One region of the Shigella sp. SIG3 genome, then DNA from elsewhere that is predicted to be linked to it. Evidence: predicted binding sites of a transcription regulator. Region 1 holds the regulator's gene; each other region holds the start of a gene.

What was found. The regulator PurR, encoded in region 1, represses purine synthesis genes. The targets are predictions, from matches to a motif close to CANGCAAACGTTTGCNTG.
Region 2: a site for PurR is predicted at 4,997-5,014, ahead of gltS (sodium/glutamate symporter). Genes of this name have one in related genera too.
Region 3: a site for PurR is predicted at 5,031-5,048, ahead of purL (phosphoribosylformylglycinamidine synthase). Genes of this name have one in related genera too.
Region 4: a site for PurR is predicted at 3,696-3,713, ahead of gcvT (glycine cleavage system aminomethyltransferase GcvT). Genes of this name have one in related genera too.

Annotation. Positions count from the first base shown of each region.
Region 1 is NZ_JBQZXE010000099.1:5,403-13,314, forward strand. It holds gene cfa (cyclopropane fatty acyl phospholipid synthase) at 1-812, opposite strand, end outside; gene punC (purine nucleoside transporter PunC) at 1,103-2,314, opposite strand; gene punR (DNA-binding transcriptional activator PunR) at 2,427-3,359, shown strand; gene purR (HTH-type transcriptional repressor PurR) at 3,356-4,381, opposite strand; gene cydH (cytochrome bd-I accessory subunit CydH) at 4,680-4,769, shown strand; gene ACUU1I_RS15660 (MFS transporter) at 4,935-6,104, shown strand; gene sodB (superoxide dismutase [Fe]) at 6,250-6,831, opposite strand; gene mepH (peptidoglycan DD-endopeptidase MepH) at 6,959-7,786, opposite strand.
Region 2 is NZ_JBQZXE010000031.1:15,274-23,185, forward strand. It holds gene spoT (bifunctional GTP diphosphokinase/guanosine-3',5'-bis pyrophosphate 3'-pyrophosphohydrolase) at 1-764, shown strand, start outside; gene trmH (tRNA (guanosine(18)-2'-O)-methyltransferase TrmH) at 771-1,460, shown strand; gene recG (ATP-dependent DNA helicase RecG) at 1,466-3,547, shown strand; gene gltS (sodium/glutamate symporter) at 3,581-4,786, opposite strand; gene xanP (xanthine/proton symporter XanP) at 5,066-6,457, shown strand; gene ACUU1I_RS08330 (AsmA family protein) at 6,578-7,912, shown strand, end outside.
Region 3 is NZ_JBQZXE010000060.1:1,525-9,436, forward strand. It holds partial or broken gene pinE (site-specific DNA recombinase) at 167-721, shown strand; gene ACUU1I_RS12225 (MurR/RpiR family transcriptional regulator) at 1,060-1,908, opposite strand; gene yfhb (phosphatidylglycerophosphatase C) at 2,117-2,752, shown strand; gene tadA (tRNA adenosine(34) deaminase TadA) at 2,810-3,313, shown strand; gene mltF (membrane-bound lytic murein transglycosylase MltF) at 3,310-4,866, opposite strand; gene purL (phosphoribosylformylglycinamidine synthase) at 5,124-7,912, shown strand, end outside.
Region 4 is NZ_JBQZXE010000037.1:15,420-23,331, reverse strand. It holds gene pepP (Xaa-Pro aminopeptidase) at 1-955, shown strand, start outside; gene ubiH (2-octaprenyl-6-methoxyphenyl hydroxylase) at 952-2,130, shown strand; gene ubiI (FAD-dependent 2-octaprenylphenol hydroxylase) at 2,153-3,355, shown strand; gene ACUU1I_RS09230 (hypothetical protein) at 3,429-3,512, opposite strand; gene gcvT (glycine cleavage system aminomethyltransferase GcvT) at 3,803-4,897, shown strand; gene gcvH (glycine cleavage system protein GcvH) at 4,921-5,310, shown strand; gene gcvP (aminomethyl-transferring glycine dehydrogenase) at 5,429-7,912, shown strand, end outside.

The sequences.
Region 1 (7,912 bases):
TTCGAACCGATAGTATGGAGCAGGAATATACCTTCCGGTTTCAAATTACGATCCACCACCGCAAAATAGGTATCGTAATTTTTCGGTCCGACGTGCTCGAACATCCCCACAGAAACAATACGATCAAACTGGTCGTTCAGGTCACGATAATCTTGCAGCAAAATGGTGACATCCAGGCCTTTACAGCGTTCCTGAGCCATTTTTTGCTGTTCGGCAGAAATGGTGACGCCGACCACGCTTACGTCATAGTTAGATGCCATGTAGTGCGCCAGTCCGCCCCAGCCGCAGCCAATATCCAGTACGCGCATCCCTGGTTTTAACTGCAATTTTTCACAAATCATTTTGAGCTTCGCCTGCTGGGCAGATTCCAGATTATCGGCATCTTTCCAGTAAGCGCAGGAATATTGCATGAAGGGATCAAGCATGCGGCTGAACAAGTCATTACCCAAATCGTAATGCTCCTTGCCGACTATCCAGGCACGTTTTTTACTCTGCAGATTGAAGAGACGAGCGCCGGCAATACGCAGCGTGTCTTTGAAATGATGGGGGAGTTGGTTCTCGAGACCTGCGCGTAAGACTTTGCTAAAAAACATATCCAGTCGGTCACATTCCCACCAGCCATCCATATAACTTTCGCCTAACCCCAAAGAGCCTTCCTGCAGAACGCGTTTAAAAAAATCGGGGTTTTTCACACGAATATCCGCCGGGGCAGAACCGTTAATGGCTATACCGGCACGGCTAAGTAATTCGTTGGCGATACGGTACCAGTTGTCATCCGGTACACTGACTTCTTCTATACACGATGAACTCATAGTTTCTCCATCACTGGTCGGTGATCAGAACCTTAAAACAGCGTAGACGCTTTTTGGGCTTTGTGAGAAATCTCGCAGAAAAAACCGCGAGTCTATAATCCGACGTAGAACAGAGGGAAAGGAGGAACCCTTGCCGAAATGACCATCCATAGTGAGTCGGGAACGATCCTGTCCCCGTAAAAACATAATATTTATCGTAGCTTTAACAACTCGAAATTAGTATAGGCCGCTAATTTCAATCATACAACAAAATTTTGTTAGCAGCCTAAGTATAAGTATATCGATATAGATCAGTGTGATTCGCTATGAGCGACTTCGGCATTGCCATGATTCGGGCAGTCAACTTCTTCACAACGTTGCATCATGTAACCCAGCGCGACCAGCACTACTGTTGATAACATCACGCTGGTGGTGGTGAGCAATGGCGTGCTGATACTAATAAGCCAGGAAACTACCAGACTTGCGAGGAAGCACAGACCCAGTTGCAGAGTGTTCTGCAACGCTGCGGCGCGACCGGTTGCATGTGGGAAGGGACGCAGCGCCTGGGCGACAACAATAGGGTAGATCGCGCCATTGGCAATCGCCATCACACAGAATGGGATCAGGATTTCGACCAGCGACACATGGCTAATGAAGCCCGCAGCCCAGGTCGCAATGACGCTGACAGCAAACAGCACCAGCAACCACGGTAATAACTGCTTGCCTTGCCATTTCTGCAGTGCGGTGCGACAGCCATAACCACCAATCAGAAACGCGATAGTTTGCGGGACATAACTTAAACCAATAACTGCCGGGCTGTAGCCCATTTCACTAAGGATGAACGGTGAACCGGTCAGCCATGCAAAAAAACTGGCTGAACAGGCTGCGTATATCAGCACGTTGCCGCGATAGGTTTTAGAACGTAGCAGGTCGGTAAAGGTCAGACCATCCTGACTATTGTTACGGGCCTTCGTCGTGGGTTTGAGCCAGAAAATAGGCAGAATCAGCACCACGGTAATGGCAAACAGGGTGGCGAAAATCGCCTGCCAGGAAAAATGGACCAGCAGCCAGCTTCCTAACAGGGGAGCCAGTGCCGGAGACAGACCCACCAGCGGCATGATGGTCGCAAAAATACGGTTGACTTTCTGTGAAGGATAATAATCTGTCACTAATGCTTGCCAGATAACCGCCGCGGCGCAGACCCCCACAGCCTGTACAAAACGCAATACCAGCAGCGTGGCGGCGTTTTCTACCCACAGCATCCCCAGACTACCTAACGCAAAAATTGTCAGGCCGATTAATAACACCGGTTTACGACCATAACGGTCGGAGAGTGGCCCCCACAGAAGCTGGGCTGCGGCAAAACCGGCAAGGAACAGACTAAGGCTGGCACTGACAGCAGACGCAGGCGTTTGCAGGTCGGCCTGTATGGCGGCGAAAGCAGGCAGATACATATCGGTTGCCAGAAAACCGAGTACGCTCAAACCCGCCAGCCAGACTAAAAATCTTTTCCCAGGTTGCATGTATATTCTCTAAATCTCTCAATTAAACACCGCCGCAAAGTGTAGGGAGTGAAATTAGTGTTGTGAAACGGTAATATTTGATGACTGGTTTCAAAAATTTTGCAGGCTGACTATGTGGTCAGAATATTCACTCGAAGTTGTTGATGCGGTAGCGCGTAATGGTAGTTTTAGCGCTGCGGCACAGGAGCTGCATCGCGTTCCTTCTGCGGTCAGCTATACCGTGCGTCAGCTGGAAGAGTGGCTGGCGGTACCGCTCTTTGAACGACGGCACCGTGATGTGGAGCTGACCGCTGCTGGAGCGTGGTTTCTCAAAGAAGGGCGCTCTGTTGTCAAAAAAATGCAGATCACCCGCCAGCAATGTCAGCAGATAGCGAACGGCTGGCGCGGTCAGTTAGCTATCGCAGTGGATAATATTGTCAGGCCAGAACGTACACGGCAGATGATCGTTGATTTTTATCGCCATTTTGATGATGTTGAACTTCTTGTCTTTCAGGAAGTGTTCAACGGTGTCTGGGATGCGCTTTCCGACGGGCGCGTGGAACTGGCAATTGGCGCAACACGCGCGATTCCGGTAGGCGGTCGTTATGCCTTCCGGGATATGGGGATGCTAAGCTGGAGTTGCGTTGTTGCCAGTCACCACCCGCTGGCGTTGATGGATGGCCCGTTCAGCGATGATACGTTGCGCAACTGGCCGTCGTTGGTGCGCGAAGACACCTCGCGAACGCTACCTAAACGTATTACCTGGTTGCTGGATAACCAAAAAAGACTTGTCGTACCTGACTGGGAATCATCGGCAACCTGTATCTCGGCAGGATTATGCATAGGGATGGTGCCAACACATTTCGCCAAACCGTGGCTTAATGAGGGGAAGTGGGTAGCACTTGAACTGGAAAACCCCTTCCCGGATTCGGCATGTTGTCTGACATGGCAGCAAAATGATATGTCGCCTGCGTTAACCTGGCTGCTTGAGTATCTCGGCGATAGTGAGACGCTGAATAAGGAGTGGCTGCGGGAGCCGGAAGAGACTCCCGCAACGGGTGATTAACGACGATAGTCGCGGAACGGGCCGTCAGCCACGGAGCGGCGTTCAATCAAACGCGGATGCACTTCAATGGACTGCGGTTCTTCACGTTTGTTGACGATACGATCCAACAGCATGTTGAACGCTGTTTCACCCAGCGAATCTTTTGGCTGATGGATCGTGGTCAGCGCCGGCGTAAAATAGCGCGCGTTGCGCACGTTATCATAACCGATCAGCGAAACATCCTGCGGGACGCGCAGGCCCATTTCATCAGCAGCACAAAGTGCGCCCATTGCCATGATATCGCCACCACAGAAGACGGCAGTAGGGCGATGCGGCTGCGACAGGATTTGCTGCATGGCGCGATAACCGGATTCAGGTTCAAAGTCACCCTGCACAATCCAGCTTTCCGGCACCTTGATCATCGCTTCTTCCATCGCCTTCATAAAACCGGCAAGGCGGCCTGCGCCGGTGTTACGTTCCAGCGGGCCGGGGATGACGCCGATTTCGCGGTGACCGCGTTCAATCAGATAACGCCCGGCCATGTAGCCGCCTTCGAACGCGTTATCAATGACCGCATCGGTGAAGTCAGCTTTTGCTTCACCCCAGTCCATCACCACCATTGGGATATGGCGATACTCTTCCAGCATCGCCAGCAACGGCTCTGGGTACTCAGAACACATCACCAGCAGACCATCGACGCGTTTTTGCGCCATCATCGACAGATAAGCCCGCTGTTTCTCAAGATTGTTCCACGCATTACCCAGAATCAGGGTGTAACCTTTCTGGAAGCAATTTTTTTCAACTGCTTCAATGATCTCGGCAAAATAGGCCGCTTCGCTGCTGGTCGCCAGCAAACCGATAGACTTGGTGTGGTTAACCTTCAGGCTACGCGCCACCGCGCTAGGGGAGTAGTGTAATTCTTTAATCGCTGCCCACACGGCGTTGCGCGTTTCTTCAGCGACGAAACGTGTTTTGTTGATCACGTGTGACACAGTTGTAGTGGAAACGTTTGCTCGTTTCGCTACATCTTTTATTGTTGCCATTCCATTTCACTCCAGACCCTAACTTCAGCTCCTGCAAAATCGCAAGGTAAACGTTTGCCTTTACACACCTTACGCACAACAAAAGTGTTGCGGTACGCCGGAAAAACGACACGGAGCGTCAGGAAGGGGTCAATGGCCAGTACGCAAATAGTGTAAGCGTGGAATTTTGGCCGATCTTGACGAAAAGGGGAAGTGGTAAAAACACTTATCATTATAAATGACGGGAGATTTTTTCATAACAGTGTGTAAAAATGCGTAATATCACTTTTTGTGTGGTAATAAAAAAGGAGAAAACTTGATGAGCACCGACCTTAAATTTTCACTGGTAACAACGATTATCGTCCTCGGTTTGATCGTAGCCGTGGGTTTGACTGCCGCGCTGCACTGATTTCCTCTCGAGGGAGCGCGTTCTCCCTCGCATCTCCTTCCTGTTTGTTAGCAAAATGGCAAAAGTGTTTTCTCTTTTTGTTATTTTCATTTTTTTGTGATTGCTGTCATGCTTTCGCCACTTTAATGAATATCGCGTAATGACGCGAAGAGGTGGAGATAAGGCATGAAAATTAACTATCCGTTGCTGGCGCTGGCGATTGGCGCGTTTGGTATCGGGACAACGGAGTTCTCGCCAATGGGCTTGTTGCCCGTCATTGCGCGCGGTGTGGATGTCTCGATTCCCGCTGCCGGAATGTTAATCAGTGCCTATGCAGTTGGCGTAATGGTGGGCGCGCCGCTGATGACGCTTCTACTTTCTCATCGTGCCCGCCGCAGTGCGTTGATTTTCCTGATGGCAATTTTCACGCTAGGCAACGTTCTTTCCGCCATCGCGCCGGATTATATGACCCTGATGCTTTCACGTATTTTGACCAGCCTGAATCACGGAGCATTTTTTGGTTTGGGTTCAGTCGTGGCCGCAAGCGTGGTGCCAAAACATAAACAGGCCAGCGCAGTTGCCACTATGTTTATGGGGTTAACCCTGGCAAATATCGGTGGCGTGCCGGCGGCGACCTGGTTGGGTGAAACCATCGGCTGGCGGATGTCATTTCTGGCAACGGCGGGGCTGGGAGTGATTTCAATGGTAAGTCTGTTCTTCTCATTACCTAAAGGTGGTACAGGGGCACGACCTGAAGTGAAAAAAGAGCTGGCGGTATTAATGCGTCCGCAGGTGCTGTCTGCATTGCTGACGACGGTACTGGGAGCTGGTGCAATGTTTACCCTCTACACCTATATCTCTCCGGTACTGCAAAGTATTACCCACGCAACACCGGTGTTCGTCACGGCAATGCTGGTGCTGATTGGTGTCGGATTCTCTATCGGTAACTATCTCGGCGGCAAACTGGCAGATCGTTCAGTTAACGGCACGTTGAAAGGCTTTTTGTTGCTGCTGATGGTGATTATGCTGGCAATCCCGTTCCTGGCCCGCAATGAGTTCGGCGCAGCTATTAGCATGGTGGTGTGGGGCGCAGCAACCTTTGCGGTTGTACCTCCGTTACAGATGCGCGTGATGCATGTCGCCAGTGAAGCGCCAGGTCTGTCTTCATCAGTCAATATTGGTGCCTTTAATCTTGGAAATGCGCTGGGAGCAGCTGCTGGTGGTGCGGTAATTTCCGCTGGGCTGGGATACAGCTTTGTGCCGGTGACGGGGGCGATTGTCGCGGGACTGGCATTATTGCTGGTGTTTATGTCAGCCAGAAAACAACCTGAAACAGTTTGCGTTGCTAACAGCTAATTAAACAAAAACGCAGAAGGATAACCTTCTGCGTTACAGTTGCTGACAACGTGCGATTTATCTTGCCGAATGCGCTGTTAACGCCTCATCCGCGTTGGCATGGTAAGCGAAGCGCATCAGGCAATGCTGCATTTGCCATCAGTTATTATGCAGCGAGATTTTTCGCTACGAATTCCCAGTTCACCAGCGCCCAGAAGTGCTCCAGATAGCCAGGACGTGCATTGCGATAGTCGATGTAATAAGCGTGTTCCCAGACATCAACGGTCAGCAGCGGAGTCGCATCGGTGGTCAGCGGAGTACCCGCGTTAGAGGTTGAAACGATAGCCAGTTTGCCATCGCTGTTTTTCACCAGCCAGGTCCAGCCAGAACCAAAGTTTTTGATCGCTGCATCAGTAAACTGCGCTTTGAAATCGGCAAAGCTGCCAAAAGATGCGGCGATAGCTTCAGCGACTTTTCCAGTCGGTTCGCCACCGGCGTTCGGTGCCAGGCAGTTCCAGTAGAAAGTATGGTTCCAGACCTGAGCTGCGTTGTTGAATACGCCACCTTCAGAGCTGCGAATAATCTCTTCCAGTGATTTACCTTCAAACGCGGTACCTTTAATCAGGTTGTTCAGGTTAGTGACATAAGTCTGATGATGCTTGCCGTAGTGATACTCGATAGTTTCCGCAGAAATGTGCGGTGCCAGAGCATCTTTAGCATATGGTAGTGCAGGTAATTCGAATGACATTGCTACTCTCCTTTATTATTAATTTGCATACGTACAATAGCCTTATTGTGCGTATGGATAGGGTAGCAAATTAAAAGGTGAGACAAAAGATGAACTTACCCTGTTGCCGTAACAACAGGGTAAAGTTTTAGCGAAGTGTTTTTGGGGTCATTACCCGACGAGCGCCAACATAGTGGCGCTGCCAGTAGTCTTCACTGAGAGAAGTGATTTGAATTTCCTGACCTGTGCGCGGTGACTGAATAAATTTGCCGTTGCCGACATACACGCCGACATGATCGGCTGTACCGCGTCCCTGAGTACGGAAAAAGACCAGGTCGCCGTTTTTCAGCTCACTACGTTCGATAGGTCCTGCATCACGCAGGTGATACATTTCATTCGCCGTACGCGGAATACGAATTTTCACCAAATCTTTATAAGCGTAATAAACCAGGCCGCTGCAATCAAAACCGGTACGCGGTGAGCTGCCGCCCCAACGATATGGCTTACCAATTTGCTGCATCAGTTTATTCATTGCCACTTTCGTGGCTTTTTGCACCTTCGCTTTGTGCGCGTCGGCAAGGGTTCCTGACGCGGCATTTTTGACTTTCACACAATGCGATTTATAGCCCTTACGTTTGGTACACTTTTCGGTAAAGCTGGCTGAGGCCGTTTTATTGACGGCGTGTTTGCTGCGAGTTTTGGCGTTTTTAGAAGCGGTAATGGAAGATTTTTTAACGGAAGAAGCGGTTTTGCTTTTGGTCGTACTTTTACTGGCGGCTTTTTTCGCTGTTTTCTGGCTGGCTTTCTGGGTCTTTTTGGTGGTTGCCGTGCTTTTCTTTTTATCTGCTTTTTTGGTGATATGAGCGGTAGCAGAACTCTCCCTGGCTTGCTTTGAAGCATGGGCCATAGGCGTTAAAGGCAGGGTGGTAAAAAGTAAAGCACAGAGCGTGATCGAAATACGGTTTATCCGCGCCACTGAGCGTCCCTCTGTTAAGGCAGGTCTATCATGCCTGCGTCTGATTTACAAAACTTGATGATTCTAATGCATAGAAGAAGAGAAAGTTAATAGCTTTTATTGTTAAAAAATACGTTTCGTTGGCGA
Region 2 (7,912 bases), on a different contig from region 1:
CGGGCGCTCGCCCGAATGCCGCGTGGCTGAACTTTGTCGTTAGCTCAAAAGCGCGCGCCAAAATTCGTCAGTTGCTGAAAAACCTCAAGCGTGATGATTCTGTAAGCCTGGGCCGTCGTCTGCTCAACCATGCTTTGGGTGGTAGCCGTAAGCTGAATGAAATCCCGCAGGAAAATATTCAGCGCGAGCTGGATCGCATGAAGCTGGCAACGCTTGACGATCTGCTGGCAGAAATCGGACTTGGTAACGCAATGAGCGTGGTGGTCGCGAAAAATCTGCAACATGGGGACGCCTCCATTCCACCGGCAACCCAAAGCCACGGACATCTGCCCATTAAAGGTGCCGATGGCGTGCTGATCACCTTTGCGAAATGCTGCCGCCCTATTCCTGGCGACCCGATTATCGCCCACGTCAGCCCCGGTAAAGGTCTGGTGATCCACCATGAATCCTGCCGTAATATCCGTGGCTACCAGAAAGAGCCAGAGAAGTTTATGGCTGTGGAATGGGATAAAGAGACGGCGCAGGAGTTCATCACCGAAATCAAGGTGGAGATGTTCAATCATCAGGGCGCGCTGGCAAACCTGACGGCGGCAATTAACACCACGACTTCGAATATTCAAAGTTTGAATACGGAAGAGAAAGATGGTCGCGTCTACAGCGCCTTTATTCGTCTGACCGCTCGTGACCGTGTGCATCTGGCGAATATCATGCGCAAAATCCGCGTGATGCCAGACGTGATTAAAGTCACCCGAAACCGAAATTAATGTTTTATGAACCCAACACGTTATGCACGCATCTGCGAAATGCTCGCCAGGCGGCAGCCTGATCTGACCGTCTGCATGGAGCAGGTCCACAAACCTCATAACGTTTCTGCGATTATTCGTACCGCAGATGCCGTTGGCGTACATGAAGTTCACGCCGTCTGGCCTGGTAGCCGCATGCGCACCATGGCTTCGGCAGCGGCGGGTAGTAACAGCTGGGTACAGGTGAAAACACACCGCACCATTGGCGATGCCGTCGCTCATCTCAAAGGCCAGGGCATGCAGATTCTGGCAACCCATCTTTCTGATAATGCTGTCGATTTCCGCGAAATTGATTACACTCGCCCGACCTGCATTTTGATGGGACAGGAGAAAACGGGCATCACGCAGGAAGCATTGGCCCTGGCGGATCAGGACATCATCATTCCGATGATCGGCATGGTGCAGTCGCTGAATGTTTCCGTTGCCTCAGCCCTCATTCTTTACGAAGCCCAGCGTCAGCGGCAAAATGCAGGCATGTACCTGCGTGAAAACAGCATGTTGCCGGAAGCAGAGCAACAACGCCTGTTGTTTGAAGGCGGCTATCCGGTGCTGGCGAAAGTCGCAAAACGCAAAGGCCTGCCTTATCCCCACGTCAATCAGCAAGGCGAGATCGAAGCTGATGCCGACTGGTGGGCTACTATGCAGGCTGCAGGGTAAGTGCCATGAAAGGTCGCCTGTTAGATGCTGTCCCACTCAGTTCCCTAACGGGCGTTGGCGCAGCACTTAGTAACAAACTGGCGAAAATCAACCTGCATACCGTGCAGGATCTACTCTTACACCTTCCCCTGCGCTACGAAGATCGCACCCATCTCTACCCCATCGGAGAACTACTGCCGGGCGTTTATGCCACGGTGGAAGGCGAAGTGCTGAACTGCAATATCTCCTTCGGCGGTCGGCGGATGATGACCTGCCAGATCAGCGACGGTTCCGGCATCCTCACCATGCGCTTTTTCAATTTCAGCGCGGCAATGAAAAATAGCCTGGCGACGGGCCGCCGTGTACTGGCTTATGGCGAAGCAAAGCGCGGTAAATATGGTGCGGAGATGATCCACCCGGAATACCGCGTGCAGGGCGATCTCAGCACGCCAGAATTACAGGAAACGCTCACGCCGGTTTATCCAACAACGGAAGGCGTAAAGCAGGCCACGCTGCGTAAATTAACCGACCAGGCGCTGGATCTGCTCGACACCTGCGCCATTGAAGAACTCCTGCCGCCGGAACTGTCACAAGGAATGATGACGCTACCGGAAGCGTTGCGCACTTTGCACCGCCCGCCACCGACGCTACAGCTTAGCGATCTGGAAACCGGGCAGCATCCGGCGCAACGTCGTCTGATTCTGGAAGAACTGCTGGCGCACAACCTCAGCATGTTAGCCTTACGTGCCGGAGCACAGCGTTTTCATGCCCAGCCGCTGAGCGCCAATGACACGCTGAAAAATAAACTCCTCGCCGCCTTACCGTTCAAGCCAACGGGCGCACAGGCACGCGTAGTGGCGGAGATCGAGCATGATATGGCGCTGGATGTGCCGATGATGCGCCTGGTACAGGGCGATGTAGGTTCCGGTAAAACGCTGGTCGCCGCCCTCGCCGCGCTGCGTGCGATTGCCCACGGCAAACAGGTGGCACTGATGGCACCAACCGAATTACTCGCCGAGCAGCACGCCAATAACTTCCGCAACTGGTTTGCACCGCTCGGTATCGAAGTGGGCTGGCTCGCCGGTAAGCAGAAAGGCAAAGCGCGACTGTCTCAGCAGGAAGCCATCGCCAGCGGTCAGGTGCAGATGATTGTCGGTACACACGCCATCTTCCAGGAACAGGTGCAGTTTAACGGCCTGGCGCTGGTGATTATCGACGAACAGCATCGTTTTGGCGTGCATCAGCGTCTGGCATTGTGGGAGAAAGGCCAGCAGCAGGGCTTCCATCCGCATCAGTTGATCATGACCGCCACGCCGATCCCCCGCACGCTGGCAATGACGGCGTATGCCGATCTCGATACCTCGGTGATAGATGAGCTGCCGCCAGGCCGCACGCCAGTGACTACGGTCGCTATTCCTGATACCCGCCGTACCGACATCATTGACCGCGTGCGCCACGCCTGCATAACTGAAGGTCGTCAGGCGTACTGGGTTTGTACGTTGATTGAAGAGTCAGAGTTACTGGAAGCGCAGGCGGCGGAAGCTACCTGGGAAGAGTTGAAACTGGCGCTACCAGAATTGAATGTTGGCCTGGTACACGGGCGGATGAAACCAGCCGAGAAACAGGCGGTGATGGCGTCGTTTAAACAAGGTGAGCTACATCTGCTGGTTGCCACTACCGTTATTGAAGTCGGTGTTGATGTGCCTAACGCCAGCCTGATGATTATCGAAAACCCTGAGCGTCTGGGTCTGGCGCAGTTACACCAGCTGCGTGGGCGCGTAGGTCGTGGCGCGGTGGCTTCTCACTGCGTGCTGCTCTACAAAACGCCGCTTTCTAAAACGGCGCAAATTCGCCTGCAAGTGCTGCGCGACAGTAACGACGGTTTTGTGATTGCGCAAAAAGATCTGGAGATTCGCGGCCCTGGCGAATTGTTAGGCACGCGTCAGACGGGTAATGCTGAATTTAAAGTGGCGGATTTACTGCGCGATCAGGCGATGATCCCGGAAGTTCAGCGCCTGGCGCGACATATTCACGAACGTTACCCACAACAGGCAAAAGCCTTGATAGAACGCTGGATGCCGGAGACAGAACGTTACTCGAATGCGTAAAAGGCGGCGGTGAGAAGACCGCCGCTTCATCGGTTAACCGGCAAAAATCGGCAACATTAAATACAGCTTAATCACCAGCGCATTGACGATATCGATAAAGAACGCACCGACCATCGGCACCACCAAAAACGCCATGTGCGACGGGCCAAAGCGTTCAGTGATCGCCTGCATGTTGGCGATTGCCGTTGGCGTTGCACCGAGGCCAAAACCACAGTGACCCGCAGCCAGCACTGCCGCATCGTAGTTTTTGCCCATCATGCGCCAGGTAACGAAGATGGCATACAACGCCATGAAGATGGTCTGTACCACCAGAATCGCCAGCATCGGCAGTGCCAGCGAAGCCAGCTCCCACAGTTTCAGCCCCATCAACGCCATCGCCAGGAACAACGACAAGCTTACGTTACCCAGCACGGATACCGCACGCTCAAAGACGCGGTAAAAGCCCATTATTGACAGACCGTTGCTCAGAATCACGCCAACAAACAGTACACAGACGAAGGTCGGCAGTTCAAAAGCAGTGCCAGCCAAAAGTTGCGCAACAATTTTCCCCACCGTCAGGCAGATAGCAATCAGCGCGATAGTTTCAATCAGCACCAACGAGGTGATCATGCGTCCCACATCCGGCTTTTCAAACGCCGTCGGGACTTCCTGGTCATCCGGAATACCGTTCGGCGTGGTGGAGTGTTTCACCAGATAGCGCGCCACCGGACCGCCAATCAAGCCGCCCAGCACCAGACCGAACGTTGCACAGGCCATAGCCACTTCCGTCGCATTGGTGAAGCCATAACGTTCAATGAACAATTTACTCCACGCAGCGCCCGTACCGTGACCGCCGGAAAGCGTAATAGAACCGGCCAACAGCCCCATCAGCGGATCAAGCCCTAACAGGCTAGCCATACCAATGCCAATGGCATTTTGCATCACCAACAGACCAACAACCACAATCAAGAAGATGCCAACCACACGCCCACCGGCACGCAAACTGGCAATGTTGGCGTTCAGGCCAATGGTGGCGAAGAAAGCCAGCATTAACGGATCGCGCAGGGACATATCAAAGTTGACTTCCCAGCCCATGCTTTTTTTCAGTACTAGTAGCGCCAGCGCCACCAACAAACCACCCGCAACAGGTTCCGGTATGGTGTATTTCTTCAAAAAGGAGACGGAATGGACCAACTTACGCCCGAGCAGCAACGTCAGCGTTGCGGCAACAAGCGTTGCTAAAGTATCGAGATGAAACATAGTTACTCCTTTGTATCCGCATCACTCTTTCATACTCGTCATACTTCATCGCGCAGTGGCAACTTCATGAACTATGACGGGTATCGAGTTATGCTTTCCTGGGTCAAATTCTCAGCTGTTAATGAACAAATGGCATGGATTTTAAGCAGAAAAATACCAAAAGTTATATAAAAAAGTGCATTTATCTCATTTAAATATTTAGATGAGGATGTGGCAAACGTTTGCTTTTCTCTTTCGGTCAGCTAAAATGCCCGCTTTGCTACCACGGGATTGTTTTCAATGTCTGTTTCCACCCTCGAGTCAGAAAATGCGCAACCGGTTGCGCAGACTCAAAACAGCGAACTGATTTACCGTCTTGAAGATCGTCCGCCGCTTCCTCAAACCCTGTTTGCCGCCTGTCAGCATCTGCTGGCGATGTTCGTTGCGGTGATCACGCCAGCGCTATTAATCTGCCAGGCGCTGGGTTTACCGGCACAAGACACGCAACACATTATTAGTATGTCGCTGTTTGCCTCCGGTGTGGCATCGATTATTCAAATTAAGGCCTGGGGTCCGGTTGGCTCCGGGCTGTTGTCTATTCAGGGCACCAGCTTCAACTTTGTTGCCCCGCTGATTATGGGCGGTACCGCGCTGAAAACCGGTGGTGCTGATGTTCCTACCATGATGGCGGCTTTGTTCGGCACGTTGATGCTGGCAAGTTGCACCGAGATGGTGATCTCCCGCGTTCTGCATCTGGCGCGCCGCATTATTACGCCGCTGGTTTCTGGCGTTGTGGTGATGATTATCGGCCTGTCGCTAATTCAGGTGGGGCTGACCTCCATTGGCGGCGGTTACGCAGCCATGAGCGATAACACCTTCGGCGCACCGAAAAATCTGCTGCTGGCAGGCGTGGTTTTAGCCTTAATTATCCTGCTTAACCGTCAACGTAACCCTTACTTACGCGTGGCCTCACTGGTAATTGCGATGGCGGCCGGATATGCGCTGGCGTGGTTTATGGGCATGTTGCCAGAAAGCAACGAACCGATGACGCAAGAACTGATTATGGTGCCAACGCCGCTCTATTACGGTCTTGGCATTGAATGGAGTCTGCTGCTGCCGCTGATGCTGGTCTTTATGATCACTTCGCTGGAAACCATTGGCGATATCACGGCGACCTCTGACGTTTCCGAACAGCCAGTGTCCGGTCCGCTGTACATGAAACGCCTGAAAGGCGGCGTGCTGGCAAACGGCCTGAACTCGTTTGTTTCGGCGGTGTTTAACACCTTCCCGAACTCCTGCTTCGGGCAAAACAACGGAGTGATCCAGTTGACTGGTGTTGCCAGCCGCTATGTCGGTTTTGTCGTCGCGCTGATGTTGATCGTGCTGGGTCTGTTCCCGGCAGTGAGCGATTTTGTACAACACATTCCAGAACCGGTTCTGGGCGGCGCAACGCTTGTAATGTTTGGCACCATCGCCGCCTCCGGTGTGCGTATCGTTTCTCGTGAGCCGCTGAACCGTCGGGCGATTCTGATTATCGCGTTGTCGCTGGCGGTTGGTCTGGGCGTGTCTCAGCAGCCGCTGATTTTGCAGTTTGCCCCTGAATGGCTGAAAAACCTGCTCTCCTCCGGGATCGCCGCGGGCGGTATTACTGCCATCGTGCTGAATCTGATTTTCCCACCAGAAAAACAGTAATTCACTGGCGGCGGTAAGATAATTACCGCCGCAGTCTCACCTCTTTCACCATTCCCGCCTTGAGGATTGCGCGTAAATCGTGCATAACTCCCTTATGTGCATTTCACGGGATGGAAGACCATGAAATTTATTGGGAAGCTGCTTCTCTACATTCTCATCGCTCTGTTAGTGGTGATCGCTGGCCTCTATTTTCTTCTGCAAACCCGCTGGGGAGCAGAACATATCAGCGCATGGGTTTCCGAGAATAGCGACTATCATCTGGCCTTCGGGGCGATGGATCACCGTTTTTCCGCGCCATCTCATATCGTGCTGGAGAATGTCACGTTTGGTCGTGATGGTCAGCCCGCGCCCCTGGTGGCAAAAAGTGTCGACATTGCGCTAAGCAGTCGCCAACTGACCGAACCACGCCATGTCGATACCATCCTGCTGGAAAACGGGACGCTGAATCTCACCGACCAGACCGCGCCGCTACCGTTCAAAGCCGATCGTCTGCAACTGCGTGATATGGCGTTTAATAGCCCGAATAGCGAATGGAAACTGAGCGCGCAGCGGGTAAATGGCGGCGTGGTTCCGTGGTCACCAGAAGCCGGTAAAGTGCTGGGTACGAAGGCGCAGATTCAGTTTAGTGCCGGATCGCTTTCGCTCAATGATGTTCCTGCCACCAATGTACTGATTGAAGGCAGTATTGATAACGATCGCGTTACGCTGACTAACCTGGGTGCCGACATCGCCCGCGGGACATTAACCGGAAACGCGCAGCGTAACGCCGACGGCAGCTGGCAAGTGGAAAATCTGCGCATGGCGGATATCCGTCTACAAAGCGAAAAATCGCTAACCGACTTCTTTGCGCCATTACGCTCTGTCCCGTCGTTGCAGATTGGTCGCTTGGAAGTCATCGATGCTCGTCTGCAAGGTCCGGACTGGGCGGTGACCGACCTCGATCTCAGCTTGCGCAACATGACCTTCAGTAAAGATGACTGGCAGACACAGGAAGGCAAACTGTCGATGAACGCCAGCGAGTTCATTTATGGTTCGCTGCATTTATTTGACCCGATTATAAACGCGGAATTTTCCCCGCAGGGCGTAGCGCTGCGCCAGTTCACCAGCCGCTGGGAAGGGGGTATGGTCAGAACGTCAGGGAACTGGCTGCGTGACGGTAAAACGTTGATCCTTGATGATGCGGCAATTGCCGGGCTGGAATATACCTTGCCGAAAAACTGGCAACAGTTGTGGATGGAAACGACACCCGGTTGGTTAAACAGCCTGCAACTGAAGAGATTTAGCGCCAGCCGCAATCTGATCATTGATATCGACCCTGACTTCCCGTGGCAGCTCACCGCGCTCGATGGTTACGGTGCCAACCTGACGCTGGTTACCGATCATAAATGGGGCGTCTGGAGTGGCTCGGCGAATCTGAATGCCGCCGCCGCGACATTCAATCGTGTTGATGTTCGT
Region 3 (7,912 bases), on a different contig from region 1:
GATTTAGTAATGATCCAAATCATATCTCAATGTACTGTTTTTTTCTTTAAAAAAACAGTACATTCTATTTTATAATGACTGTGTATTCCCATGGAAGGAGATCACCCAATTCTCCCCCCCCCCCCCCGACTTTTGACGCAGTGTCTTGTTAACAGGGGGATTTACCATGCTTATTGGCTATGTACGCGTATCAACAAATGACCAGAATACCGATCTACAACGTAATGCGTTGAACTGTGCAGGATGCGAGCTGATTTTTGAAGACAAGATAAGTGGTACAAAGTCCGAAAGACCGGGGCTGAAAAAACTGCTCAGGACATTATCGGCAGGCGACACACTGGTTGTCTGGAAGCTGGATCGGCTGGGGCGCAGTATGCGGCATCTTGTCGTGCTGGTGGAGGAGTTGCGCGAACGAGGCATCAACTTTCGTAGTCTGACTGATTCAATTGATACCAGCACACCAATGGGACGCTTTTTCTTCCATGTGATGGGTGCCCTGGCTGAAATGGAACGTGAACTGATTGTTGAACGAACAAAAGCAGGACTGGAAGCTGCTCGCGCACAGGGACGAATTGGCGGTCGCCGTCCCAAACTTTCACCAGAATAATGGGCGCAGGCCGGGCGACTAATTGCATCAGGAGTTTCTCGCCAGAAGGTGGCGATCATCTATGATGTTGGCGAATCGACTTTGTATAAGAGGTTTCCAGCCAGGGTTATATAAAACCGCAGACACGGCGTATACAAGGACGTGCTACGGTTGACTGAAAAGTTAATGTTGTATGTCACAGGCCTTTTGCGCCGTAAAGCCCCGTCCTTTAGGGCGCGGAGGACGTTAAAGAAAGTGGTGTTCTTTGTGTTGCTGAACTTATGCAAAATTTTTTTGCACCATAAATCCAACAACACATTCAATAACACATTGCTGTATCACTATGAAAATAAATGTGTTTTTATTTGATTTCACACATATCACAATTGATGCATTTTTTAGTGATTAACAGCGCCATAAGGAAACTCTCAAAACAACACAAACCGGGCGGGCATTATACGCGCATTCTTTACTCAGACCAGTTTTTTCACCAGCGCTTCACTATGACGAATACGTTCTGGTGCCAGTTCCAGATCCTGCTGAATCAGCGCAATGAACAGCAAATCCGTTAACATTCCCTGAGCGTGACAAGCAGAGATTGAAGCACTGTTTGTCGCTTGTTCTTCGGCAATGGTATACAGGCAATGAGAAGCACGCTGTTGCAGGGCATTCGGAGTAAAGCCGGTAATCGCCAGCACTTTTCCGCCCACTCGCAGCATCTCATCTGCCGCCAGGTTTAACTCGCGTCGTACACCGGTGTAGGAAATGGCTAATAACAGATCGTCAGGGGACGACGCCTGTACTGTTGCGAGTAGCGCATGCATATCGCGCAGTGCGGCAGCATTGAAGCCAATCTTCATCAGCTTCCAGGCAAAGTTTTGCGCCACCAGACCCGAAGCGCCAATACCGGTCAGAATTATCCGCCGCGCAGAGCGCAACATTGTTACGCATTCATGCAGTTTCTCTTCACTATTAACGTTTAGCGTTGCGTACATAGCGGCAGTATTTTCTTTAATCAGTTTTTCGCCGACCAGCCGTAACGGATCATCACCGCGGATTTGGTTATGAATGGGCACGGAGGGCGATTCCGGCTGGCTTGCCAGCGCTTCACTCAACGCCAACTTAAGCGCCGGAAAACCTTTATAGCCGAGTTTTTGCGCGAACTTCACGACGCTGGACTGACTGACTCCGGCTTCGTTGGCCAGTTGCTGAGAGCTTAAATGGCGCGCCGTATCAGGTTGTAGCAGCAGATAATCCGCCAGTTTTTTATCACTCTGGGCAAGCCCCTGGTAACGCTGACGGATACGAAGTAAGCCGTTCATATCTTTCCTCGCGATGAAATAGTGGCGACAACAGGCAATATGAGACACACGCGAGTGAATTTTATATTCCATTGCCGCTAATTGCCATGAATTAAAAATTCCAGTTAGCCATGATGCGGTCGATTGTTGCCGGAAAAGTGATGATCTATCTGTTAGGCTATGTAGTAGCGAAAATTAATCAGGATGTTTCAGTCCAGAGGAGTATGGTTTGGCAACTCACGAGCGTCGTGTGGTGTTTTTTGACTTAGATGGAACATTGCATCAGCAGGATATGTTCGGCAGTTTTCTGCGCTATTTACTGCGTCGCCAACCGCTGAATGCGTTACTTGTCCTGCCGTTGTTACCGATTATAGCCATTGCGTTATTGATAAAAGGTCGTGCGGCACGCTGGCCGATGAGTCTGCTTCTGTGGGGGTGCACTTTTGGTCACAGCGAAGCACGTTTACAGACGTTGCAGGCCGATTTCGTGCGCTGGTTTCGCGACAATGTTACCGCCTTTCCGCTGGTTCAGGAGCGATTAACCACCTACCTGTTAAGTTCCGATGCTGATATCTGGTTGATTACCGGCTCTCCGCAGCCGCTGGTTGAAGCGGTTTATTTCGATACGCCCTGGCTGCCGCGGGTTAATCTTATCGCCAGCCAAATTCAGCGTGGCTATGGTGGTTGGGTATTGACGATGCGTTGTCTGGGACATGAAAAGGTCGCACAACTGGAGCGCAAAATCGGCACGCCGCTGCGGCTGTACAGTGGCTATAGCGACAGTAATCAGGACAATCCGCTGCTTTATTTCTGTCAGCATCGTTGGCGAGTAACCCCGCGCGGTGAACTCCAGCAACTGGAATAGAGTAAAGCATAGCGTCCGTGTATAATGCGCCGCGCTTTTATAACCGGAGTTTTCTTTTTGTCTGAAGTCGAATTTAGCCACGAATACTGGATGCGTCACGCGCTGACGCTGGCGAAACGTGCCTGGGATGAGCGGGAAGTGCCGGTCGGCGCGGTATTAGTGCATAACAATCGGGTAATCGGCGAAGGCTGGAACCGCCCGATTGGTCGCCATGATCCCACCGCACATGCAGAAATCATGGCCCTGCGGCAGGGTGGTCTGGTGATGCAAAATTATCGTCTGATCGACGCCACGTTGTATGTCACGCTTGAACCATGTGTAATGTGTGCCGGAGCGATGATCCACAGTCGCATTGGTCGCGTGGTCTTTGGTGCGCGTGACGCGAAAACTGGCGCTGCGGGATCTTTAATGGATGTGCTGCATCATCCGGGTATGAATCACCGAGTGGAAATTACGGAAGGAATACTGGCGGATGAGTGCGCGGCGTTGCTCAGTGACTTCTTTCGCATGCGCCGCCAGGAAATTAAAGCGCAGAAAAAAGCGCAATCCTCGACGGATTAATTTTGTTTCTCTTCACTCCCTTTCCTGGAAAACAGCAGAGAGGGAGAATGGGTCAAATAGTTTGATGACGACTGGGAAAGAAACGAGAGAAAAGGAAATTTCTCTTTGCCCAACTCCGTAGGCGATACCGCCGGATAATCCTGCGCCAGTTGCATCGCCGCTTCTGTAGCCTGCTTCTCTTTCTCTTGCAGATAACCCACCAGGCTAATCTGATACTTACGAATATTTTCGACATAAGCGTAGGCTTCATGCCCACGAGCGTAGCCGTAAGTCAGCTTGCTGTAATAGGGTTTCTGGCTAAGTAAAGGCAGACGCTGTTTTACGTCAGCCCAACTGTCAGGATTCCCTTTGGTTTTTGCCGTCAGGGCGCGGGCATCCAGCATATGCGCATAGCCCATATTGTACGCAGCGAGGGCAAACCAGATCCGTTCGTTCTCCGGCACACTTTCCGGCACTTTACTCATCATATCCTGCAAATAACGCACGCCACCGCTGATGCTCTGTTCGGCATCGGTACGATCCGTAATGCCGAGGCTTTGCGCGGTATTTTTGGTTAACATCATCATGCCGCGCACACCCGTCGGTGAAGTGGCCTGTGCATCCCAGTGCGATTCCTGATAAGCAATAGCGGCCAGCAAACGCCAGTCAATTTCTTCGGCGTATTTCTCAAACAGGGGCTTTAACTGCGGCAGTACCGCATCGACGGCGCGTAAAAATGTGCGCGTATCGACGTAATCAAAATCATCGCCATGCCCCAGGTATTTCTCTTCAATGCGTGCCAGCGTACCGTCTTCATTCATTTCGTTGAAGAAGTCGAGCAGGGCGGCGGAAAGGGTATTATCGCCATCTAACGGGCTAAACCAAGTCACCGGTTGTTCATCGGTGATATCGAGCGCTACGGCGAGCTCCGGGTGAACGCGCTGAAACAGGCTGATGGCGACAGAATCAGCAATGGTGTAATCGAGTTTTCCTTCGATGACATCTTCCATTAATTCCGCAGAGCCTTTTTTGTCGTCTACCTTCCAGCTTAATTCCGGGAATTTTGTTTCTTTCAGGGTCTGGAGATCGTTAACCACCACATGACCCGGTGCAACGGTGAGTTGCTCCGCCGTCAGGTTGCCCAGCGTACGTGGGCGATACTGACCCACTTTATAAACCAGTTGTTGTGACACGGAATAATAGGTAGGGCCAGGCTGATAATTTTTTACCCGCTCACTGTTATAGACCAGTCCTGCCGCCAGCAGGTCGGCGTTACCATTATCAAGGTCGTCAAACAGCTGGCTGATATTCTGCCGCACGGTCACTTTCAGTTTTACGCCGAGGTAATCGGCAAACTGTTTCGCCAGTTCGTAATCCAGGCCAAAAGGTTTCCCGTTGATTTCGTTATAAGTCAGGGGAGTATGAATGGTGCTCACACGCAACTCTCCCCGCGCTTGAATGGCGGCGATACGGTTGTCGGCTTTACCAAACCAGGGAATGGATGGCCAGAGAGCGACCGCGAGCAGCAGTGCCAGAATGCCGATGAACAGATAATTAATCTTTAATTTTTTCAATTAGTTAATTCTCTGTGTCGTGCGCGTCCCAGCTTGAAAAAACGTAATAATAGTGAAAGGTTTACTCATAAATGAGCGGCATTTTGCGTAAACCTGCGCCAGATGGCAACTTATTACAGCCATTGGCGGCACGCGTTGCTAATTCACGATGGTGATTTTATTTCCACGCAAACGGTTTCGTCAGCGCATCAGATTCTTTATAATGACGCCCGTTTCCCCCCCTTGGGTACACCGAAAGCTTAGAAGACGAGAGACTTATGATGGAAATTCTGCGTGGTTCGCCTGCACTGTCGGCATTCCGAATCAACAAACTGCTGGCACGTTTTCAGGCTGCCAGGCTCCCGGTTCACAATATTTACGCCGAGTATGTCCATTTTGCTGACCTCAATGCGCCGTTAAACGATGATGAGCACGCACAACTTGAACGCCTGCTGAAATATGGTCCGGCACTCGCCAGCCACGCCCCGCAAGGCAAACTCCTGCTGGTGACCCCGCGTCCTGGCACCATCTCTCCCTGGTCTTCGAAAGCGACCGATATTGCCCATAACTGCGGGCTACAACAGGTAAACCGCCTTGAGCGCGGCGTTGCTTACTATATAGAAGCCGGTACGCTGACCAATGAACAATGGCAGCAGGTTACCGCTGAACTGCACGACCGCATGATGGAAACGGTCTTTTTTGATTTAGATGATGCAGAGCAGTTGTTTGCCCACCATCAACCGACTCCGGTCACAAGCGTTGATTTGCTGGGGCAGGGCCGTCAGGCGCTGATCGACGCTAACCTGCGTCTTGGCCTGGCTCTGGCGGAAGATGAAATTGACTATCTGCAGGATGCTTTCACAAAGCTTGGTCGTAACCCGAACGACATCGAGCTGTATATGTTCGCTCAGGCGAACTCTGAGCACTGCCGCCACAAAATTTTTAACGCCGACTGGATTATCGACGGTGAACAACAGCCGAAATCGCTGTTCAGGATGATCAAAAATACTTTCGAAACCACGCCAGATCACGTTCTCTCTGCTTATAAAGATAACGCCGCCGTAATGGAAGGTTCTGAAGTGGGCCGCTACTTTGCTGACCACGAAACGGGCCGCTACAATTTCCATCAGGAACCGGCGCACATCCTGATGAAAGTCGAAACTCACAACCACCCGACGGCGATTTCTCCGTGGCCGGGCGCGGCGACCGGTTCCGGCGGTGAAATCCGCGATGAAGGTGCCACCGGGCGCGGCGCGAAGCCGAAAGCTGGTTTGGTTGGTTTCTCCGTATCCAACCTGCGAATTCCTGGCTTCGAACAGCCGTGGGAAGAAGATTTCGGTAAGCCTGAGCGCATTGTTACCGCGCTGGACATCATGACCGAAGGCCCGCTGGGCGGTGCGGCGTTTAACAACGAATTTGGTCGTCCGGCACTGAACGGCTACTTCCGTACTTATGAAGAAAAAGTGAACAGCCACAATGGCGAAGAGCTGCGCGGTTATCACAAACCGATCATGCTGGCGGGCGGGATCGGCAACATTCGCGCCGATCACGTACAAAAAGGCGAGATCAACGTCGGTGCGAAGCTGGTCGTTCTCGGCGGCCCGGCAATGAACATCGGTCTTGGCGGCGGCGCGGCGTCTTCCATGGCGTCTGGTCAGTCTGATGCCGACCTCGACTTTGCTTCCGTACAGCGCGACAACCCGGAGATGGAGCGTCGTTGCCAGGAAGTGATCGACCGTTGCTGGCAGCTTGGTGATGCTAACCCAATTCTGTTTATCCACGACGTCGGTGCGGGCGGTCTTTCTAACGCGATGCCGGAGCTGGTGAGCGACGGCGGACGCGGCGGTAAATTTGAACTGCGCGATATTCTAAGCGACGAACCGGGCATGAGCCCGCTGGAAATCTGGTGTAACGAATCCCAGGAACGCTACGTGCTGGCGGTTGCTGCCGATCAATTACCGCTGTTTGACGAACTGTGTAAGCGTGAGCGCGCACCCTACGCGGTGATTGGTGAAGCGACCGAAGAACTGCATCTTTCTCTGCACGATCGTCATTTTGATAATCAGCCGATCGATCTGCCGCTGGACGTCCTGCTTGGTAAAACGCCGAAGATGACCCGCGATGTACAAACGCTGAAAGCGAAGGGCGATGCGCTGGTCCGTGAAGGGATCACCATTGCAGACGCGGTGAAACGCGTACTGCATCTGCCGACCGTGGCGGAGAAAACTTTCCTGGTGACCATCGGTGACCGCAGCGTAACCGGCATGGTGGCGCGCGATCAGATGGTGGGGCCGTGGCAGGTGCCGGTCGCTAACTGCGCGGTCACTACCGCCAGCCTCGACAGCTACTACGGTGAAGCGATGGCGATTGGCGAGCGTGCGCCGGTTGCGCTGCTGGATTTCGCCGCCTCTGCCCGTCTGGCGGTCGGTGAAGCGTTAACCAATATTGCCGCAACACAGATTGGCGATATCAAACGCATTAAACTTTCCGCCAACTGGATGGCGGCGGCAGGCCACCCTGGTGAAGATGCGGGCCTGTATGAAGCCGTTAAAGCCGTGGGTGAAGAACTTTGTCCGGCGCTGGGCCTGACGATCCCGGTGGGTAAAGACTCTATGTCGATGAAAACCCGCTGGCAGGAAGGTAACGAAGAGCGCGAAATGACGTCGCCGCTGTCGCTGGTGATTTCTGCATTTGCCCGCGTGGAAGATGTACGTCACACCATCACGCCGCAGCTTTGTACCGAAGATAACGCACTGCTGCTGATTGATTTGGGCAAAGGCAATAACGCGCTGGGCGCAACGGCGCTGGCGCAGGTTTATCGTCAGCTTGGCGACAAACCGGCAGATGTACGCGATGTTGTCCAACTGAAAGGCTTCTATGACGCGATTCAGGCGCTGGTTGCACAGCGTAAGCTGCTGGCGTATCACGACCGCTCTGATGGCGGCCTGCTGGTAACGCTGGCGGAAATGGCCTTTGCAGGTCATTGTGGCATTGACGCGGATATCGCCTCTCTGGGTGACGATCGCCTGGCGGCGTTGTTTAACGAAGAACTGGGTGCGGTGATTCA
Region 4 (7,912 bases), on a different contig from region 1:
CCTGGATGTGGTTTACCATGCCCAGGGCGAATATGCATATGCTGATGAAATCGTGAACAGTGCGCTGGAAAAACTGCGTAAAGGTTCGCGGCAAAATCTCACCGCACCGGCAACGATGATCGACTGGCGTCCTGTTGTTCATGAAATGCGCCTGTTCAAATCGCCAGAAGAGATTGCCGTACTCCGCCGCGCGGGAGAAATCACCGCCATGGCACATACACGGGCGATGGAAAAATGCCGTCCGGGAATGTTCGAGTACCATCTGGAAGGCGAAATTCACCACGAATTTAACCGCCACGGTGCGCGCTATCCTTCCTATAACACCATTGTAGGCAGCGGTGAAAACGGCTGCATTCTGCACTACACCGAAAACGAGAGTGAACTGCGCGACGGTGACCTGGTGTTGATTGACGCGGGTTGTGAATACAAAGGTTACGCGGGCGATATTACCCGCACCTTCCCGGTCAACGGCAAATTCACCCAGGCCCAGCGTGAAATCTACGACATTGTGCTGGAGTCTCTCGAAACCAGCCTGCGCCTGTATCGTCCGGGAACTTCCATTCTGGAAGTCACTGGTGAAGTGGTGCGCATCATGGTTAGCGGCCTGGTAAAACTCGGCATCCTGAAAGGTAATGTTGATGAACTGATCGCTCAGAACGCCCATCGTCCTTTCTTTATGCATGGCCTTAGCCACTGGTTAGGACTGGATGTCCATGACGTTGGCGTTTATGGTCAGGATCGCTCGCGCATTCTGGAACCGGGGATGGTACTGACCGTAGAGCCTGGTCTGTATATCGCGCCGGATGCGGATGTGCCAGAACAATATCGCGGTATCGGCATTCGTATTGAAGACGACATTGTGATTACCGAAACCGGCAACGAAAACCTCACCGCCAGCGTGGTGAAAAAGCCGGAAGAAATCGAAGCGTTGATGGCTGCTGCGAGAAAGCAATGAGCGTAATCATCGTCGGTGGCGGCATGGCGGGCGCGACGCTGGCGCTGGCTATTTCCCGGTTAAGTCACGGGGCGCTGCCGGTACATTTGATTGAAGCGACTGCGCCAGAGTCACATGCTCATCCGGGCTTTGATGGACGAGCGATAGCGCTGGCGGCGGGTACCTGTCAGCAACTGGCGCGCATCGGCGTCTGGCAATCTCTGGCTGATTGCGCAACCGCCATCACTACCGTGCATGTCAGCGATCGTGGTCATGCTGGATTCGTCACCCTCGCCGCAGAAGATTACCAACTGGCGGCGCTGGGGCAGGTTGTCGAATTGCATAATGTTGGGCAACGGCTGTTTGCATTGCTGCGAAAAGCACCTGGCGTAATGCTGCATTGCCCCGATCGCGTAGCTAACGTTGCCCGTACTCAGAGTCACGTTGAAGTGACGCTGGAGAGCGGCGAGATGCTGACGGGCCGCGTGCTGATAGCCGCTGATGGCACCCATTCAGCGTTAGCCACCGCGTGCGGCGTTGATTGGCAGCAGGAGCCTTACGAACAACTGGCAGTGATTGCCAACGTTGCTACTTCTGTTGCGCACGAAGGCCGCGCTTTTGAACGCTTCACGCAACATGGCCCGCTGGCGATGTTGCCGATGTCTGACGGACGCTGTTCGCTGGTCTGGTGTCATCCACTGGAACGGCGCGAAGAGGTGCTGTCGTGGAGCGACGAGAAGTTTTGCCGTGAACTCCAGTCTGCCTTTGGCTGGCGACTGGGGCAAATTACCCACGCCGGTAAACGCAGTGCTTATCCGCTGGCATTAACCCGCGCCGCCAGACCGATTACCCATCGCACTGTGCTGGTGGGCAATGCGGCGCAAACTCTGCACCCGATTGCCGGGCAAGGGTTTAACCTCGGTATGCGAGATGTCATGAGCCTTGCGGAAACCCTGACTCAGGCGCATGAGCGCGGAGAAGACATCGGTGATTACGGCATATTGTGCCGCTATCAGCAGCGTCGACAGAGCGATCGCGAAGCAACCATCGGCGTCACGGACAGCCTGGTACATCTTTTTGCCAACCGTTGGGCACCGCTGGTTGTCGGGCGCAACATCGGACTGATGACGATGGAATTATTCACCCCGGCACGCGATGTGCTGGCGCAGCGCACCCTCGGTTGGGTGGCGCGTTGAAGGCGGTTTTAAGGAATAAACAATGCAAAGTGTTGATGTAGCCATTGTTGGCGGCGGCATGGTGGGGCTGGCGGTTGCCTGCGGCTTACAGGGGAGCGGCTTACGCGTTGCCGTACTGGAGCAGCGCGTACCGGAACCTCTGGCGGTAGATGCACTACCACAACTGCGCGTTTCGGCTATCAATGCCGCCAGCGAAAAATTACTCACCCGTCTTGGCGTCTGGCAGGACATTCTCGCTCGTAGGGCCAGTTGCTATCACGGCATGGAAGTGTGGGACAAAGACAGTTTTGGTCACATCTCGTTTGACGATCAAAGCATGGGCTATAGCCATCTTGGGCACATCGTTGAAAACTCAGTGATTCACTACGCGCTGTGGAACAAAGCGCAGCAGTCGTCAGATATTACTCTGTTGGCCCCCACAGAATTACAGCAGGTCGCCTGGGGAGAAAATGAAACCTTCCTGACGCTGAAAGATGGCAGCATGTTAACGGCGCGTCTGGTGATTGGCGCGGACGGTGCTAATTCCTGGTTGCGCAACAAAGCAGATATTCCGCTGACTTTCTGGGATTATCAGCATCACGCGCTGGTAGCGACCATTCGCACGGAAGAACCGCATGATGCGGTGGCGCGGCAGGTTTTCCATGGCGAAGGCATTCTGGCCTTTTTACCGCTTAGCGATCCGCATCTTTGCTCGATTGTCTGGTCACTGTCGCCAGAGGAAGCGCAGCGGATGCAGCAGGCAAGTGAAGACGAATTTAATCGCGCGTTAAATATCGCTTTTGATAATCGCCTTGGCTTATGCAAGGTTGAGAGCGCGCGTCAGGTGTTCCCGCTGACGGGGCGTTATGCGCGCCAGTTTGCCGCACACCGTCTGGCGCTGGTGGGCGACGCCGCGCATACTATTCACCCACTGGCGGGGCAGGGCGTTAATCTCGGATTTATGGACGCCGCAGAGCTGATTGCTGAACTGAAACGGTTGCATCGTCAGGGTAAAGACATCGGGCAGTACATTTACCTGCGCCGCTATGAACGTAGCCGCAAGCACAGCGCGGCGCTGATGCTGGCTGGTATGCAGGGTTTTCGCGATCTCTTTTCCGGCGCTAATCCGGCGAAAAAACTGCTGCGTGATATTGGTTTGAAACTGGCCGACACGCTTCCTGGCGTTAAGCCGCAACTTATCCGCCAGGCAATGGGATTAAACGATTTGTCTGAATGGCTGCGTTAAAAATTTCTCCTCTGTTGTTTATTTGATACCCATCACACTTTCATCTCCCGGTTTTTTCGCCGGGAGATTTTCCTCATTTGAAATAAACTAATTTCACCTCCGTTTTCGCATTATATTTTCTAATGCCATGATTTTTTGATTTAGTGTTTTTTGACATTTTTTTAGCTCTTAATATTGTCTTATTCAAATTGACTTTCTCATCACATCATCTTTGTATAGAAATTGGTGTATTTTTTGGTTTTTTATTCTGTCGCGATTTTTGCATTTTTTAACCATAAGCTAATGTGATGATCAATTTTACCTTATGGTTAACAGTCTGTTTCGGTGGTAAGTTCAGGCAAAAGAGAACGATTGCGTTGGGGACCGGGAGTGGCTCCGATGCTGGGTTTTGTGGTGATAATTTCACCATGAAAAAGTTGTCAGCCCCGCTTATTCAATGAGGACAAGATGGCACAACAGACTCCTTTGTACGAACAACACACGCTTTGCGGCGCTCGCATGGTGGATTTCCACGGCTGGATGATGCCGCTGCATTACGGTTCGCAAATCGACGAACATCATGCGGTACGTACCGATGCCGGAATGTTTGATGTGTCGCATATGACCATCGTCGATCTCCGCGGCAGCCGCACCCGGGAGTTTCTGCGTTATCTGCTGGCGAACGATGTGGCGAAGCTCACCAAAAGCGGCAAAGCCCTTTACTCGGGGATGTTGAATGCCTCTGGCGGTGTGATAGATGATCTCATCGTCTACTACTTTACTGAAGATTTCTTCCGCCTCATTGTTAACTCCGCCACCCGCGAAAAAGACCTCTCCTGGATTACCCAACACGCTGAACCTTTCGGCATCGAAATTACCGTTCGTGATGACCTTTCCATGATTGCCGTGCAAGGGCCGAATGCTCAGGCAAAAGCTGCCACACTGTTTAATGATGCTCAGCGTCAGGCGGTGGAAGGGATGAAACCGTTCTTTGGCGTGCAGGTGGGCGATCTGTTTATTGCCACCACTGGTTATACCGGTGAAGCGGGCTATGAAATTGCGCTGCCCAATGAAAAAGCGGCCGATTTCTGGCGTGCGCTGGTGGAAGCGGGCGTTAAGCCCTGCGGTCTGGGGGCGCGTGACACGCTGCGTCTGGAAGCGGGCATGAATCTTTATGGTCAGGAGATGGACGAAACTATTTCTCCTTTAGCCGCCAACATGGGCTGGACTATCGCCTGGGAACCGACAGATCGTGACTTTATCGGTCGTGAAGCCCTGGAAGTGCAGCGTGAGCATGGTACAGAAAAACTGGTTGGTCTGGTGATGACCGAAAAAGGCGTGCTGCGTAATGAACTGCCGGTACGCTTTACCGATGCGCAGGGCAACCAGCATGAAGGCATTATCACCAGCGGTACTTTCTCCCCGACGCTGGGTTACAGCATTGCGCTGGCGCGCGTGCCGGAAGGTATTGGCGAAACGGCGATTGTGCAAATTCGCAACCGTGAAATGCCGGTTAAAGTGACAAAACCTGTTTTTGTGCGTAACGGCAAAGCCGTCGCGTGATTTACTTTTTTGGAGATTGATTGATGAGCAACGTACCAGCAGAACTGAAATACAGCAAAGAACACGAATGGCTGCGTAAAGAAGCCGACGGCACTTACACCGTTGGTATTACCGAACATGCTCAGGAGCTGTTAGGCGATATGGTGTTTGTTGACCTGCCGGAAGTGGGCGCAACGGTTAGCGCGGGCGATGACTGCGCGGTTGCCGAATCGGTAAAAGCGGCGTCAGACATTTATGCGCCAGTAAGCGGTGAAATCGTGGCGGTAAACGACGCACTGAGCGATTCCCCGGAACTGGTGAACAGCGAACCGTATGCAGGCGGCTGGATCTTTAAAATCAAAGCTAGCGATGAAAGCGAACTGGAATCACTGCTGGATGCGACCGCATACGAAGCATTGTTAGAAGATGAGTAACGGCTTTATTCCTCTTCTGCGGGAGAGGATCAGGGTGAGGAAAATTTATGCCTCACCCTCACTCTCTTCGTAAGGAGAGAGGTTCACAATTCACTGCACGTTTCAGGAACCATCGCTCATGACACAGACGTTAAGCCAGCTTGAAAACAGCGGCGCTTTTATTGAACGCCATATCGGACCGGACGCCGCGCAACAGCAAGAAATGCTGAATGCCGTTGGTGCACAATCGTTAAACGCGCTGACCGGCCAGATTGTGCCGAAAGATATTCAGCTTGCGACACCACCGCAGGTTGGCGCACCGGCGACCGAATACGCCGCACTGGCAGAACTCAAGGCTATTGCCAGTCGCAATAAACGCTTCACGTCTTACATCGGCATGGGTTACACCGCCGTGCAGCTACCGCCGGTTATCCTGCGTAACATGCTGGAAAATCCGGGCTGGTATACCGCGTACACTCCGTATCAACCTGAAGTCTCCCAGGGCCGCCTTGAAGCACTGCTCAACTTCCAGCAGGTAACGCTGGATTTGACTGGACTGGATATGGCCTCTGCTTCTCTTCTGGACGAGGCCACCGCTGCCGCCGAAGCAATGGCGATGGCGAAACGCGTCAGCAAACTGAAAAATGCCAACCGCTTCTTCGTGGCTTCCAATGTGCATCCGCAAACACTGGATGTGGTCCGTACTCGTGCCGAAACCTTTGGTTTTGAAGTGATTGTCGATGACGCGCAAAAAGTGCTCGACCATCAGGACGTCTTCGGCGTGCTGTTACAGCAGGTAGGCACTACCGGTGAAATTCACGACTACACTGCGCTTATTAGCGAACTGAAATCACGCAAAATTGTGGTCAGCGTTGCCGCCGATATTATGGCGCTGGTGCTGTTAACTGCGCCGGGTAAACAGGGCGCGGATATTGTTTTTGGTTCGGCGCAACGCTTCGGCGTGCCGATGGGCTACGGTGGCCCACACGCGGCATTCTTTGCGGCGAAAGATGAATACAAACGCTCAATGCCGGGCCGTATTATCGGTGTATCGAAAGATGCAGCTGGCAATACCGCGCTGCGCATGGCGATGCAGACTCGCGAGCAACATATTCGTCGTGAGAAAGCGAACTCCAACATTTGTACTTCCCAGGTACTGCTGGCAAACATCGCCAGCCTGTATGCCGTTTATCACGGCCCGGTTGGCCTGAAACGTATCGCTAACCGCATTCACCGTCTGACCGATATTCTGGCGGCGGGCCTGCAACAAAAAGGTCTGAAACTGCGCCATGCGCACTATTTCGACACCTTGTGTGTGGAAGTAGCCGACAAAGCGGGCGTACTGACGCGTGCCGAAGCGGCTGAAATCAACCTGCGTAGCGATATCCTGAACGCCGTGGGGATCACCCTTGATGAAACCACCACGCGTGAAAACGTAATGCAGCTTTTCAGTGTGCTGCTGGGCGATAACCACGGGCTGGAGATCGACACGCTGGACAAAGACGTGGCTCACGACAGCCGCTCTATCCAGCCTGCGATGCTGCGCGACGACGAAATCCTCACCCATCCGGTGTTTAATCGCTATCACAGCGAAACCGAAATGATGCGCTATATGCACTCGCTGGAGCGTAAAGATCTGGCGCTGAATCAGGCGATGATCCCGCTGGGTTCCTGCACCATGAAACTGAACGCCGCCGCCGAGATGATCCCAATCACTTGGACGGAATTTGCCGAACTGCACCCGTTTTGCCCGCCGGAACAGGCTGAAGGTTATCAGCAGATGATTGCGCAGCTGGCTGACTGGCTGGTGAAACTGACCGGTTACGACGCCGTTTGTATGCAGCCGAACTCCGGCGCACAGGGCGAATACGCGGGCCTGCTGGCGATTCGTCATTATCATGAAAGCCGCAACGAAGGGCATCGCGATATCTGCCTGATCCCGGCTTCTGCGCACGGAACTAACCCCGCTTCTGCACATATGGCAGGAATGCAGGTGGTGGTTGTGGCGTGTGATAAAAACGGCAACATCGATCTGACTGATCTGCGCGCGAAAGCGGAACAGGCGGGCGATAACCTCTCCTGTATCATGGTGACTTATCCTTCTACCCACGGCGTGTATGAAGAAACGATCCGTGAAGTGTGTGAAGTCGTGCATCAGTTCGGCGGTCAGGTTTACCTTGATGGCGCGAACATGAACGCCCAGGTTGGCATCACCTCGCCGGGCTTTATTGGCGCGGACGTTTCGCACCTCAACCTGCATAAAACTTTCTGCATTCCGCACGGCGGTGGTGGTCCGGGTATGGGACCGATCGGTGTGAAAGCGCATCTGGCACCGTTTGTACCGGGTCATAGCGTGGTGCAAATCGAAGGCATGTTAACCCGTCAGGGCGCAGTTTCTGCGGCACCGTTCGGTAGCGCCTCTATCCTGCCAATCAGCTGGATGTACATCCGCATGATGGGCGCAGAAGGGCTGAAAAAAGCAAGCCAGGTGGCAATCCTCAACGCCAACTATATTGCCAGCCGCCTGCAGGATGCCTTCCCGGTGCTGTATACCGGTCGCGACGGTCGCGTGGCGCACGAATGTATTCTCGATATTCGCCCGCTGAAAGAAGAAATCGGCATC